One region of the Streptomyces sp. NPDC001858 genome, then DNA from elsewhere that is predicted to be linked to it. Evidence: predicted binding sites of a transcription regulator. Region 1 holds the regulator's gene; the other holds the start of a gene.
The links. Region 1 encodes HspR, which represses chaperone genes until heat shock. Its sites were predicted from a motif close to TTGAGNNNNNNNNNCTCAA; they were not measured.

Region 1 (6,659 bases):
CGCAGCAGATGAGCGCGTTCATCCTGCAGAAGCTGAAGCGCGACGCCGAGGCGTACCTGGGCGAGAAGGTGGCCGACGCGGTCATCACCGTCCCGGCGTACTTCAACGACTCCGAGCGCCAGGCGACGAAGGAAGCCGGCGAGATCGCCGGTCTCAACGTCCTTCGCATCGTCAACGAGCCCACTGCGGCCGCGCTCGCGTACGGCCTCGACAAGGACGACCAGACGATCCTCGTCTTCGACCTCGGCGGCGGCACGTTCGACGTGTCCCTCCTGGAGATCGGTGACGGCGTCGTCGAGGTGAAGGCCACCAACGGCGACAACCACCTCGGCGGCGACGACTGGGACCAGCGTGTCGTCGACTACCTGGTGCAGCAGTTCAAGGCCGGCCACGGCGTGGACCTCGCCAAGGACAAGATGGCGCTGCAGCGTCTGCGCGAGGCCGCCGAGAAGGCGAAGATCGAGCTGTCCTCGTCCACCGAGACCTCGATCAACCTGCCCTACATCACGGCGTCCGCCGAGGGCCCGCTGCACCTGGACGAGAAGCTCACCCGCGCCCAGTTCCAGCAGCTGACGGCCGACCTGCTGGAGCGCTGCAAGACGCCGTTCCACAACGTCATCAAGGACGCCGGCATCAACCTCTCCGAGATCGACCACGTCGTTCTCGTGGGCGGCTCCACCCGGATGCCCGCCGTCGCCGAGCTCGTCAAGGAGCTGACCGGCGGTCAGGACGCCAACAAGGGCGTGAACCCGGACGAGGTCGTCGCCATCGGCGCCGCGCTCCAGGCCGGTGTCCTCAAGGGCGAGGTCAAGGACGTCCTGCTGCTCGACGTGACCCCGCTGTCCCTCGGCATCGAGACCAAGGGAGGGATCATGACCAAGCTCATCGAGCGCAACACCACGATCCCGACCAAGCGCTCGGAGATCTTCACGACGGCCGAGGACAACCAGCCGTCCGTCCAGATCCAGGTCTACCAGGGCGAGCGCGAGATCGCGGCCTACAACAAGAAGCTCGGCATGTTCGAGCTGACCGGTCTGCCGCCCGCCCCGCGCGGCGTCCCGCAGATCGAGGTCGCCTTCGACATCGACGCCAACGGCATCATGCACGTGACCGCGAAGGACCTGGGCACGGGCAAGGAGCAGAAGATGACCGTCACCGGCGGCTCCTCGCTGCCGAAGGACGAGGTCGACCGCATGCGCCAGGAGGCCGAGCAGTACGCGGACGAGGACCACCGCCGCCGCGAGGCCGCCGAGGCCCGCAACCAGGGCGAGCAGCTCGTCTACCAGACGGAGAAGTTCCTCAAGGACAACGAGGACAAGGTCCCGGCCGAGGTCAAGACCGAGGTCGAGGCCGCCGTCGAGGAGCTGAAGGCCGCGCTCAAGGGCGAGGACACCGCCGAGATCCGCACGGCCACCGAGAAGGTCGCCGCCGTCTCCCAGAAGGTCGGCCAGGCCATGTACGCCGAGGCCGGCGCGCAGGGCGCCGAGGCCCCCCAGGCCGGCGCCCCGAAGGCCGACGACGACGTCGTGGACGCCGAGATCGTGGACGACGAGCGCAAGGACGGTGCCGCGTGACGGAGGAGACCCCGGGCTTCGAGGAGAAGCCCGACGTCCCCTCCGGCGCCACCCCTGAAGACGCCGAGCCGAAGGCCGCCCCCTCCTCCGCCGCGGCGGAAGGGGCGGCCCCGGCCGGGGACGCGAACCAGACAGCCGCTCTGGTGGCCCAGTTGGACCAGGTGCGCACCGCCCTCGGCGAGCGCACCGCGGACCTCCAGCGCCTCCAGGCGGAGTACCAGAACTACCGCCGCCGGGTCGAGCGCGACCGGATCGCGGTCAAGGAGATCGCCATCGCGAACCTCCTGACCGAGCTCCTGCCCGTGCTCGACGACATCGGCCGCGCGCGGGAACACGGCGAACTCCTCGGCGGCTTCAAGTCGGTGGCCGAGTCGCTGGAGACCGTCGCGGCGAAGATGGGCCTGCAGCAGTTCGGCAAGGAGGGCGAGCCCTTCGACCCGACGATCCACGAAGCCCTCATGCATTCGTACGCGCCCGACGTCACCGAGACGACGTGCGTGGCGATTCTGCAGCCGGGGTATCGCTTCGGCGAGCGCACCATCCGCCCCGCGCGGGTGGCCGTCGCCGAACCGCAGCCCGGCGCGCAGCCCGTGAAGGCCGAGGACGGCACCGAGGCAGGCGACGACAAGGACAACGGCCCTGAGGAGGGCTGACGTAGACAGCCAGCGGAACACCGGAAAGGGGGCACGTCGAGGATGAGCACCAAGGACTTCATCGAGAAGGACTTCTACAAGGTCCTCGGCGTTCCCAAGGACGCCACCGAGGCCGAGATCAAGAAGGCGTACCGGAAGCTCGCCCGCGAGTTCCATCCGGACGCCAACAAGGGCAACGCCAAGGCGGAGGAGCGCTTCAAGGAGATCTCCGAGGCGAACGACGTCCTTGGCGACCCCAAGAAGCGCAAGGAGTACGACGAAGCGCGCGCGCTCTTCGGCAACGGCGGCTTCCGCCCGGGCCCGGGCGCGGGCGGCTCGTTCAACTTCGACCTGGGCGACCTCTTCGGAGGCGGCGCCCAGGGCGGCGGCGGTGCTCCGGGCGGCTTCGGCGGCGGCATCGGGGACGTCTTCGGTGGACTGTTCAACCGGGGCGGGGCGGGCGGTACGACCCGTACCCAGCCCCGGCGCGGGCAGGACATCGACACCGAGGTCACCCTCACCTTCACCGAGGCGATCGAGGGGGCGACGGTTCCGCTGCGGATGTCCTCGCAGGCCCCCTGCAAGGCGTGTTCGGGCACCGGCGACAAGAACGGCACACCGCGCGTGTGCCCGACCTGCGTCGGCACCGGCCAGGTGGCACGGGGCTCCGGCGGAGGGTTCTCCCTCACCGACCCCTGCCCCGACTGCAAGGGCCGCGGCCTCATCGCCGAGCATCCGTGCCTGGACTGCAAGGGCAGCGGTCGCGCGAAGTCGTCCCGGACCATGCAGGTCCGCATCCCCGCGGGTGTGACGGACGGGCAGCGCATCCGGCTGCGCGGCAAGGGCGGTCCGGGTGAACGGGGCGGCCCGTCGGGCGACCTGTACGTCGTCGTCCATGTCGGCGCGCACCCCGTCTTCGGCCGCAAGGAGGACAACCTGACGGTGACCGTGCCGGTGACGTTCACCGAGGCGGCACTCGGCGGCGAGATCAGGGTGCCGACGCTCGGGGGACCGTCGCTGACCCTGAAGCTGCCCCCCGGCACGCCCAACGGCCGCACCATGCGGGCGCGGGGCAAGGGCGCGGTCCGCAAGGACGGCACTCGCGGCGACCTTCTGGTCACCGTCGAGGTGAGTGTGCCCAAGGACCTGTCGGGGAAGGCTCGTGACGCGCTGGAGGCGTATCGCGAGGCGACCGTGGGGGAGAACCCGCGGGCGGAGCTGTTCGAGGCCGCGAAGGGAGCCTGAGAGTGATGGACGGCCGTCGGCGTAACCCGTATGAACTGACCGAGGAGACCCCGGTCTACGTCATCTCGGTGGCGGCCCAGCTCTCCGGCCTGCACCCGCAGACGCTGCGTCAGTACGACCGCCTGGGCCTGGTCTCCCCCGACCGCACCGCCGGCCGGGGCCGACGCTACTCGGCCCGGGACATCGAACTGCTCCGCACGGTGCAGGCGCTGTCCCAGGACGAGGGCATCAACCTCGCCGGCATCAAGCGGATCATCGAGCTGGAGAACCAGGTCGCCGCGCTCCAGTCCCGCGTCGCGGAAATGGAATCGGCGCTGGACGGCGCGGCTGCGGCCATGCAGCAGCGGGAAGCGGCGGTGCATGCCTCGTACCGGCGGGACCTGGTGCCGTACCAGGAGGTCCAGCAGACGAGCGCGCTGGTGGTCTGGCGGCCGAAGCGGCAGCAGTCGTCCGACTAGTCGTCCGACTGAGGCACACGCGTGTACATGAGGGAGGGGCGGCCTGGTGCCGCCCCTTTCGCATGCGCGTCGCTGCTGCGGGTCAGCCGCCCAGGCCCAGGTCCGGCTTCGGCGGTTCGTAGCCGGGGGGTTGTTGCTGCGGCCGCCGGCCGGGAGCGGTGGGCGGACGGGCCGTGACGCCCGGGAGGCGGCCCGCCTGCCACAGGTGCGCGCCGGGGATGTGGGGGGTGGGGGCCGGCTCCGGGGCCGGACCGGTCTCCTGCCCGTGCTCTTGCACTTCGTCCTGGCCTTGCTCCGGGCCGCGCCAGCGTTGCGGGATCTCGTTCGTGCGCCGGACGGCGTTCTCGTCGCCCGCTGCCGCCGCCGCGACGGCGCGTGCGCGCAGGGCGCTCTGGCGGGCGATCGGGGAGAAGCCGGGGGCGGCGTTCCCCGTCTCGGACGGCAGTCCGCGGATCCCCATCCGGTTCAGCTCGGCCTGGATCTCCGTCTCGGGGGCGAATATCTCGCGCGGCAACTGCCAGGAGGCGGCGCCGTCCACGTCGACGCGGTGTTCATGGCCGTCGACGGCGAAGGTGAGGCCGTAGCCGATGTACTGGTCGTCCCGGTCGAACTGCAGGTCGCCGGAGATCTCGCCGCCGCGGTCGCGGACCTCGTTCGCGAGGGTCTGGAGGGCGGGCGGGAGCGGGTTGGTGCGGCCGAGGCTGGTGACGTAGCCGTCGCCTCGGACCGCCTTCTCCTCCTCGGTGTCCGGGTCGGCGTAGGAGACCTGGAAGGCGGTCCGGTTCTCCTGCTCGTCCCAGTAGGTCTCGATGGCGCCCACCCGTGCCCTGACGAAGCTCAGCCGCTTCTCGCCGTCCGGTCCGTGGCCGTACTTCTCCTCCATCGCCGGGAACTGGACCTGGTGCTGCAGCGCCGGCGGCGTCCCCGAGCCGATGATCGTGACGTGGGCGTCGGGATTCTGCATGAGGATGATCTCCGCGTTGGCGACGGCGGTTCCGCCGGTGCCCACGACGATCCATTTCTTTGCGGCGTGGGGGTCGAAGCGGCTCTCGGCGACCTCGTCGCCCAGCAGCGCCCGGCCCGGCGCGGCCTCGCGGGCCGACTCCCACTGCTGCGTCGCTTCGAGGGCGGTGAAGCAGTTGCCCATGCGGGCGGCGTCGGCGTCGCCCAGGCCGGAGATGAGGGACTCGCGCAGCGACGGGTGGGAGTTCAGGGCGTCGAGGACGGTGCGGGCGTCCGCGTTCCCCCGCTCGGCCTGGGTCAGCCAGGCACGGATGTCGCCCGCTTCGGGAAGCACCTGGTCCTCGTGCCCCGCCAGTTCTCGCAGGCGGTCGCCGATCAGACGGACGGCCTCGCTCCGGCTCTCCACGGCGGGGGCTTCGCGCGGCATTCCGGGCAGGATCTCCGGGGTCAGGCCGGTGGCGATGCTGGGGGTTCCGTCGCAGGCGACCCAGAGGGGGTCCGCGCTCTCCTTGCCGTCGGCGCCCAAGGGCCGCACCTCGGCGAGGAGTTCGCCGTCCCGGCCGAGCCGCAGCCGGGCATGGCCGTTCACCAGGTCGCCCTGGGTGGCGAGTTGGTCCTCCCAGACGCGGACGGCGTGGATGGAGATGCGGTTCCGGGGATCCTGGACCGCCGAGTACGGGTCGACGCCCATCCAACGGGCGAGATCCCGGTCCTGGTCCGCGGACTGGACGATGCCGGCGCCGGGGTCCAGGTGCCAGCGGCCGGCGCCGTCGATCAGGAGGGCGTCCGGACTGCGTCCGGTGAGGCTCGCTCCGCCGCCGATCACCACCTGCCGCAGCGGGAACTCCCCGACGGCGAGCTGCCCCTCCAGCGTCTGCACGGTGCGCTCGCTGACCTGGGCGCGGTAGCCCGCCCACGCCACGGCGGAGGGTTCCAACTCGTCGCGGGGGAGGGGGAGGCCGTTCTGGTCGTAACCGGGGAGCGGCATGGTGATGTCCCGACGCCCGATGAACGCCTCGACCTGACGGTCGGCGCGCAGGGCGGCGTCCCGGGACGCCTGGAGGGCGGTGGCGTCGGCGGGGGAGAGGTGTTCCACGGGGTGGGCGAGGGTGTCGACCAGGAGGCGGGCATCGGGCGAGAGGTGCGGGGTCGAGGCGAAGAACCGCTTCCTGGCGGCGGCGTTCTGCGCCCGGAACGCCTCCTCGTCGGCGACGGCGGCCACCGGCCGCAGGCCTGTGCCGTCGAGCAGTGCCGAGAACTCGGCCCGCGCCTGCAGCCGTTCCTGCTCCGACAGGCCGGCCACGGTGCTGCGATCCGCGAGCCAGTTCAACTGGCCGACCCGCCCGTGATCCTGGCTCGACAGCTCGGGCCGGTCACCGATTTCGGTTCCCTGGTTCAGGAGGTTCTCGCGTACCGGCGCAAGCCCCTGACCGGAACGGTCGCGCACGGCGACGAGTTCCCCCACCTCGTGGGCGAGGACGCGGGACAGCTGCCCGCTCGGCAGCCGGTCGGACAGCTGCAGGAGGTAGTAGCCCGACGTCGTGTTCGTCACCGTGTAGGCGACGGTGCCCGTCTCCATCGGAATGGCGTCCACGCAGATCTTGGCCGAGCCGCCCTGGGAGTCCTCCAGCAGGAAGTGCTCACGTTCATTGTCTGCAGCCGCCACTTTGCGGAATGCGCCGAAACGTTCCCCCAGGACGATGGACGCCACGGCTTCCAGATCGCGTTCCGCCGCCGCGACCAGCGTCGCCTGTCGGGCACGCAGCTCCGCGTCGGTCGCCTCTTCG
Region 2 (6,659 bases), on a different contig from region 1:
GCTCCAGCGACTCCGGCTGCGGCCCGCGCCGCGCCTTCACCGTCACCCGTCCGTGCGGTGGGCTGTGCTTGACGGCGTTGTCGATCAGGTTGGCGACGACCTGATGGATGCGCTCCGGGTCCGCGTGCGCGGTCAGCTCCGGCGGGGACACGTCCAGGTGCAGATGGACGTCCGTGCGCGTGTGGTTGCCGCCCGAGCCCATCGTGGCGCGCGCGGAGGCGACCATGTTGGCCTCCTTCAGCACGCCGGACAGATACGGCCACACCTCGAAGCGCCGCCGGCGCAGCGGGACGACGCCGTTGTCGAGGCGGGACAGGTCCAGCAGGGTCTCCACCAGCCGTCCGAGCCGCTCCGTCTGCTTCAGGGCCGTGCGCATCGTCTCGGTGTCGGCCTCGGCGATGCCGTCGACCACGTTCTCCAGGACGGCGCGCAGCCCCGCGATGGGCGTGCGCAGCTCGTGCGAGACGTTGGCCACCAGCTCCTTGCGCTGCCGGTCCTGCGCCTCCAGCTCGTCCGCCATGACGTTGATCGTCTGGGCCAGGTCGCCCAGCTCGTCACGGCGGTTCTCACGCACTCGGCGGGTGTAGTCGCCGTGCGAGATGGACCGGGCCACCGTGTTCATCTCGTCCAGCGGCGCGGTGAGCGAATGCGCCACGAACTGCGTGATCAACAGTGTGGCGATCATCGAGAAGACCGTGATGAAGCGCAGCTCCGTCTTGGTGTGCACCGCGATCATCGACAGACCGGTGGTGATCAGCACCGAGATCACGACCAGCGCGCCCAGCTTGGTCTTGATCGAGAACGGGCGTACGCGGCCCCAGGGCTCCGCGGGGCTTCTCGGTCCGTCCGGCCCGGGGCTCATGGCGTCGGGGTCTCCAGCGCGTAGCCCACGCCGTGCACCGTGCGGATCCGCTCGGCGCCGATCTTCCGCCGCAGCGCCTTGATGTGGCTGTCGACGGTACGGGTGCCGGAGGCGTCCGCCCAGTCCCAGACCTCGGCGAGGAGCTGCTCACGGGAGAGCACCGCGCGCGGGGTGTTCGCCAGGCAGACCAGCAGGTCGAACTCGGTGGGCGTCAGGTGCACGTCGTCCGAGCGCACCCGCACCCGGCGCTGCGCGTGGTCGATCTCCAGCTCGCCGAGCCGCAGGATCCCGCTGCGCGGGGTCGTCGCCGCGATCGCGGCCCGCTCCACCCGGCGCAGCAGCACGTGCACGCGTGCCGCCAGCTCCCGCATCGAGAACGGCTTGGTCATGTAGTCGTCGGCGCCCACGCCGAGCCCGACCAGCATGTCGGTCTCGTCGTCGCGCGCGGTGAGCATCAGCACCGGCACCGGACGGGCGGCCTGCACACGACGGCAGACCTCCAGACCGTCGAAGCCGGGCAGCATGATGTCGAGGATCAGCAGATCGGGCTGCCAGGCCTCGGCGGTGTCGACGGCCGCCGGGCCGTCCCCCGCCGTTTGCACGAGGAATCCCTCGGCGCGCAGGCGGGCCGCGATGGCGTCGACGATCGTCGGGTCGTCCTCGACCACCAGGACGCGCCGCTGCGCGCCCGGGGTCGCCGTCGCCGTGCCGTTGTGTGCGGTGTGTGTCTGCTCCATCGCCCGCCCCTGAGTGTGCTTTCCGGAACCAGTGGGGTGATCCCTTGTCTGCGCATGACTGCGGTTGACGCATGAATGATCGGCGTCAGGGGTGCAGCGTACGGGGAGTCACCGCGGGTTTGCTATCCAGGTCGGACGCCGAGGTGCACGACGTCCGGCACGCCTCGGGCAACCCGGATCTCTTCGGTACGCACCTGCTGGAACCCGGCATTCCCCATGGTTCCCTCGAATTCCGGAGAGGGCCGGGCGGACCATACGGCCAGTACTCCACCGGGTCTCAACACCCGTGCGCAGCTTGCCAGTCCGGCCGTCGAGTAGAGGCTTTCGTTGCCCTCGGTGACGGTCCAGTCGGGCCCGTTGTCGATGTCCAGGCATACCGCGTCGAACGTGTCGCATGTCTCATTGACGTAGTCGAGGAGATCCGTTTCGACGATCTTCGTCCGGGGGTCGGTGAGCCCCGCTCCGGAGAGCGCGGCCAGCGGGCCGTCGAGGTGCCAGTCGATGACGGCGCGCTCGCGCTCCACGACCGTGATCCCGCCCCAACGGGGGTCGGCGCCGGCGTGCGCCAGCGAGAAGCCGACGCCGAGCCCGCCGATCAGCAGGTCGGGGGCCGGGCGGTCGTCCAGCGCATCCCGGGCCGCGTCGACCAGCAGCCGCTCCGAGCGGCCGTCCGAGGTGTCCATCAGGAAGCAGCCGTTCGCGATGATCTGGAGCAGCTTCCCGTGCCGGCGCAGGACGACCTCGCCGTAGGGGCCCTCGCGACGGTCGAGTACCTGGGGCGCGTCGGGGATGTCGTACGGGAGGGGCATCGGTCCATCCTGGCAGCTCCCTGACGGTTTGTTGAGGGAATTCCGTGGGCGGCGAATGCGGTTGACGCACCCCTGTTCGGAACAGGCTCCGTGCGGCCGGGAATCGCCCGGGAGAAGCCTCGGAGCTTCCTGTGAATCGGCTTCGACGTGGCGCCCGTCACAGACAGCGGTCGGCCGCGGCCCGAAAGGTGGAGCGAAACGGAAGGAGCGCCCGACGGTGGAACGCACGGCAGCACCCACGGGCCCGCCCGTGCCCGAAGCCTCCGCACTCCTCGACGGCATCCCGGGCCAGCGCGGTCCGCACCCCGCCGAGCCGCCCCCGGTGCGGCCCGCCGCGACGGACTCCCCGCCCCGCTTCCGGCTCCCGGTGCCCTTCACCCTGGCCTACACGGCCGTCCTCGCCCTCACCTCGTACGTCACCGCGCAACTCGACCCCACCCTCGTGCACGCCCTGCACCAGGGCTTCAGCACCGACGTGGCGCACCTGTCGCAGACACCGGTGCTCGTGCTGGCGGGCAGCGCACTGTGGGTGGCGGGCGGCTTCGCCTCGCTCTTCACGCTCAGCTTCCTGGTCGTCCTCACCCTGCTGGAACGGCGCATCGGCGGGGCCCGCACGGCGCTCGTCTTCCTGCTCGGGCACGTCCTGGCCACCCTCGCGACCGAGGTCCCGGTCGGGCTGGCCGTGCTCGTCGGCCGACTGCCCGACAGTTCGCTGCACCGCCTCGACTACGGCATCAGCTTCGGCGTCGCCGCGTGCGTAGGCGCCCTGGCCGGGCTGCTCGCACCCTGGCCGCGCCGGCTCCTGCTCGCCGCCTTCGGCGGGATGCTGCTCCAGGACCTGATCGCTTTCACCGACCCGCTGACGAACTGGGGCCACCTGATCGCCCTGACGATAGGCATCGCCACCTGGCCGCGGACCCGCCGCTGGGCCGAAACCGCACCGAGCCCCGGGCCGGCCGCCCAGCCTTCGGACTAGTCCTCGAACTGGACCGTGCCGTCCTCGTGCAGGGTCGGGTGGAGCTTCATCGGGCCGTACTCGTCGACGTCCGACGGGCGGGGCGGCTCGGGGCCGTCCGGGCCGAGGCGGACCATCCGCTCGACGCGGCAGATCCGGAACAGCCGGTCCTCCACGCGGGCCTCGTCGGCCCGGCCCGCGTTCCTGAACGCCTCCGCGGCCCGCGCGTACAGCGCCTTCTTCCGCTCGTCGAAGCGGTACAGCATCGCCCACACGCGGGACATCCCCTCGTACAGCGTGCGGCGCGCCTCGTGCGGGGTCGCCGCGAGCGCCCCGCACGGGGTCCAGCCCGAGTCGTCGCGTTCGGCCACCGAGAAGCCGACGGGCAGCCGGACCACGTCCGGGTGCGTCCTGGTCGCCCGCGCGGAGTCCGCCCGCACGTCGGCCGGGAACCGGGCCCCCGTGTACGTGAAGTCGCGCAGGCCCAGCCGCAGGGCGCCCGCCATCGGGCCCTCGTCCCGGCCGGGGTGGAGGACGAAGCCCACGTCGGGTGACGGGGCGGCGCTCTGGTCCTCCCAGGACGGGGCCGTGGTCTCCGGGTCGGTGGGCCGTGGCGGCTCCAGGCCGTCGTCGCCGGTGCGGGCGAACTCGTCGCCGCGCACCACCCGGTAGCGCACGCCCAGCGCCTCCACCTCGTCGGCCGGCGCCCGCTCCAGGACGGCCACGGCCGCCAGCAGTTCCCGCCGGGCGGCCGGGTCGCCGGCGCCGTCCTTCGCCTTGAACCACAGGTGCGAGTTGAGCCCGTCCCGGGCCTGCTGGGGCATGCCGTCCACCATCGGTTTCAGCAGCCGCCAGCGTGGATGGGCGGCCGGGTCGCGCGCGGCGATGCCGAAGACGGGCCCGCGCAGCGCGATGTGCGGATAGCGCCGGGAGGCCTCGACGGCGTCCGCCTCCGTCACCCAGGCGACGGGGTCGTCGCGGCGGACCAACTCGGCGTGGAGGGCGTCGAGACGTCGCTTCCAGTCATCGGTCATATGCGCATTGTGGTCGGGGGAGGGGACGCTTCGGGGCGAATGCCGGAAGTGAGCGGGGTACGGGGAGGGGGCGCGAGGGGCGTGCCCCGTCGTGCGGCACCGGAGGGTGCGCCCTCCCGGCCGCCGGACGTCACCCGCGTGCGCTTCCGCCGGGCTTCGCGCTGGTCAGCGGCGCCTCGACGGACCGGCCCGACGACTCGTACGCCGTCGGCCCCTCCGGCGTGGCCCCCGCTACGCCGGTGCTCGCGCCCTGTGCGACCCGCAGTGCGCCGGAGCGCGCGCAGGACGCGGCGGCGGACGCGGCGACGGACGCGGCGACGGACGCGGCGCGGACACGCCGACCGACGCTGCTGCGGACCCTTCGTGATCGCCCACAGCGAACGGGCCGCCCCGCGGGGAACATTCGCGGGCTCATGTGCATTGAGTCGGCATAGCTCAACTTGACTGCCTAAGGGGAGATCATGGCTTCGACGTCCGTACAGCTCACCCTGCCCGTACTGCCTCTCGATGACGAGGTCGTGCTCCCCGGCATGGTGGTTCCACTGGACCTCAACGACACCGACGTGCGCGCCGCTGTCGAGGCCGCCCAGGCCGCCGCCCGTACCGCGGGCGGGAAGCCCCGCGTGCTGCTGGTGCCGCGCATCGACGGGACGTACGCGAGCACGGGTGTGCTCGGCACCGTCGAACAGGTCGGCCGCCTCGCCGACGGCGACCCGGGCGCGCTGATCCGCGGCCGCGGCCGGGTGCAGATCGGCGCCGGCACCACCGGCCCCGGCGGCGCGCTGTGGGTCGAGGGGACGAGGGTCGACGACAGCCTGCCCGAGCCGCTGCCCGGCCAGGTCGCCGAACTCGTCAAGGAATACAAGGCGCTGGCCACCGCGTGGCTGCGCAAGCGCGCCGCCTGGCAGGTCGTCGACCGCGTCCAGGCCATCGACGACGTCTCCGCGCTCGCCGACAACTCCGGCTACTCGCCGTTCCTGACCACCGAACAGAAGATCGAGCTGCTGGAGACCGCCGACCCGGTGGCCCGGCTGAAGCTCGCCACCCAGCAGCTGCGCGAACACCTCGCCGAGCAGGACGTCGCCGAGACCATCGCCAAGGACGTCCAGGAGGGCGTCGACAAGCAGCAGCGCGAATTCCTGCTGCGCCGCCAGCTCGACGCCGTCCGCAAGGAGCTGCGCGAGCTCAACGGCGAGCAGGAGGGCGAGGAGTCGGACGACTACCGCGCCCGCGTCGAGGCCGCCGACCTGCCCGAGAAGGTCCGCGAGGCCGCCCTCAAGGAGGTCGACAAGCTGGAGCGGTCCAGCGACCAGTCGCCCGAGGGCTCCTGGATCCGCACCTGGCTGGACACCGTCCTCGAACTGCCGTGGAACGAACGGACCGAGGACCGCTACGACATCCAGGGCGCCCGCGCGGTCCTCGACGCCGAGCACGCCGGTCTGGACGACGTCAAGGAGCGCATCACCGAGTACCTGGCCGTGCGCAAGCGACGCGGCGAACGCGGCCTCGGCGTCGTGGGCGGCCGGCGCGGCGGCGCGGTGCTCGCGCTCGTCGGCCCGCCCGGCGTCGGCAAGACCAGCCTCGGCGAGTCCGTCGCCCACGCCATGGGCCGCAAGTTCGTGCGCGTCGCCCTCGGCGGCGTCCGGGACGAGGCCGAGATCCGCGGCCACCGCCGCACCTACGTCGGCGCGCTGCCCGGCCGGATCGTGCGGGCCATCAAGGAGGCCGGGTCGCTGAACCCGGTGGTGCTGCTCGACGAGATCGACAAGGTCGGCTCCGACTTCCGGGGCGACCCGGCCGCCGCCCTGCTGGAGGTCCTCGACCCGGCGCAGAACCACACCTTCCGCGACCACTACCTGGAGGTCGAACTCGACCTGTCGGACGTGGTCTTCCTGGCCACCGCCAACGTGCTCGAAGCCATCCCGGAGGCCCTGCTCGACCGCATGGAGCTGGTCCGCCTCGACGGCTACACCGAGGACGAGAAGGTCGTCATCGCCCGCGACCACCTGCTCCCGCGCCAGCTGGAGCGGGCGGGCCTGGACCAGGACGAGGTCGCGCTCGACGAGAGCGCGCTGCGCAAGCTCGCCGGCGAGTACACCCGCGAGGCGGGCGTGCGCACCCTGGAGCGGTCCATCGCCCGGCTGCTGCGCAAGATCGCGGCCCAGCACGAACTCGGCGAGCGGAAGCTGCCGTTCACCGTCCGGGACGAGGACCTGCGCGCACTGATCGGCCGGCCGCACCACGTGCCCGAGTCGGCCCAGG

Region 2: the regulator HspR is predicted to act here: its motif matches at 4,818-4,836, upstream of lon (endopeptidase La).

The regions. Positions count from the first base shown of each region.
Region 1 is NZ_JBSFEV010000009.1:25,895-32,553, forward strand. It holds gene dnaK (molecular chaperone DnaK) at 1-1,574, shown strand, start outside; gene grpE (nucleotide exchange factor GrpE) at 1,571-2,227, shown strand; gene dnaJ (molecular chaperone DnaJ) at 2,270-3,451, shown strand; gene ACWCPF_RS15225 (heat shock protein transcriptional repressor HspR) at 3,457-3,909, shown strand; gene ACWCPF_RS15230 (hypothetical protein) at 3,992-6,659, opposite strand, start outside.
Region 2 is NZ_JBSFEV010000005.1:372,283-378,941, forward strand. It holds gene ACWCPF_RS10325 (sensor histidine kinase) at 1-862, opposite strand, end outside; gene ACWCPF_RS10330 (response regulator transcription factor) at 859-1,599, opposite strand; gene ACWCPF_RS10335 (spermidine synthase) at 1,722-2,408, opposite strand; gene ACWCPF_RS10340 (rhomboid-like protein) at 2,626-3,384, shown strand; gene ACWCPF_RS10345 (DUF5954 family protein) at 3,381-4,397, opposite strand; gene lon (endopeptidase La) at 4,859-6,659, shown strand, end outside.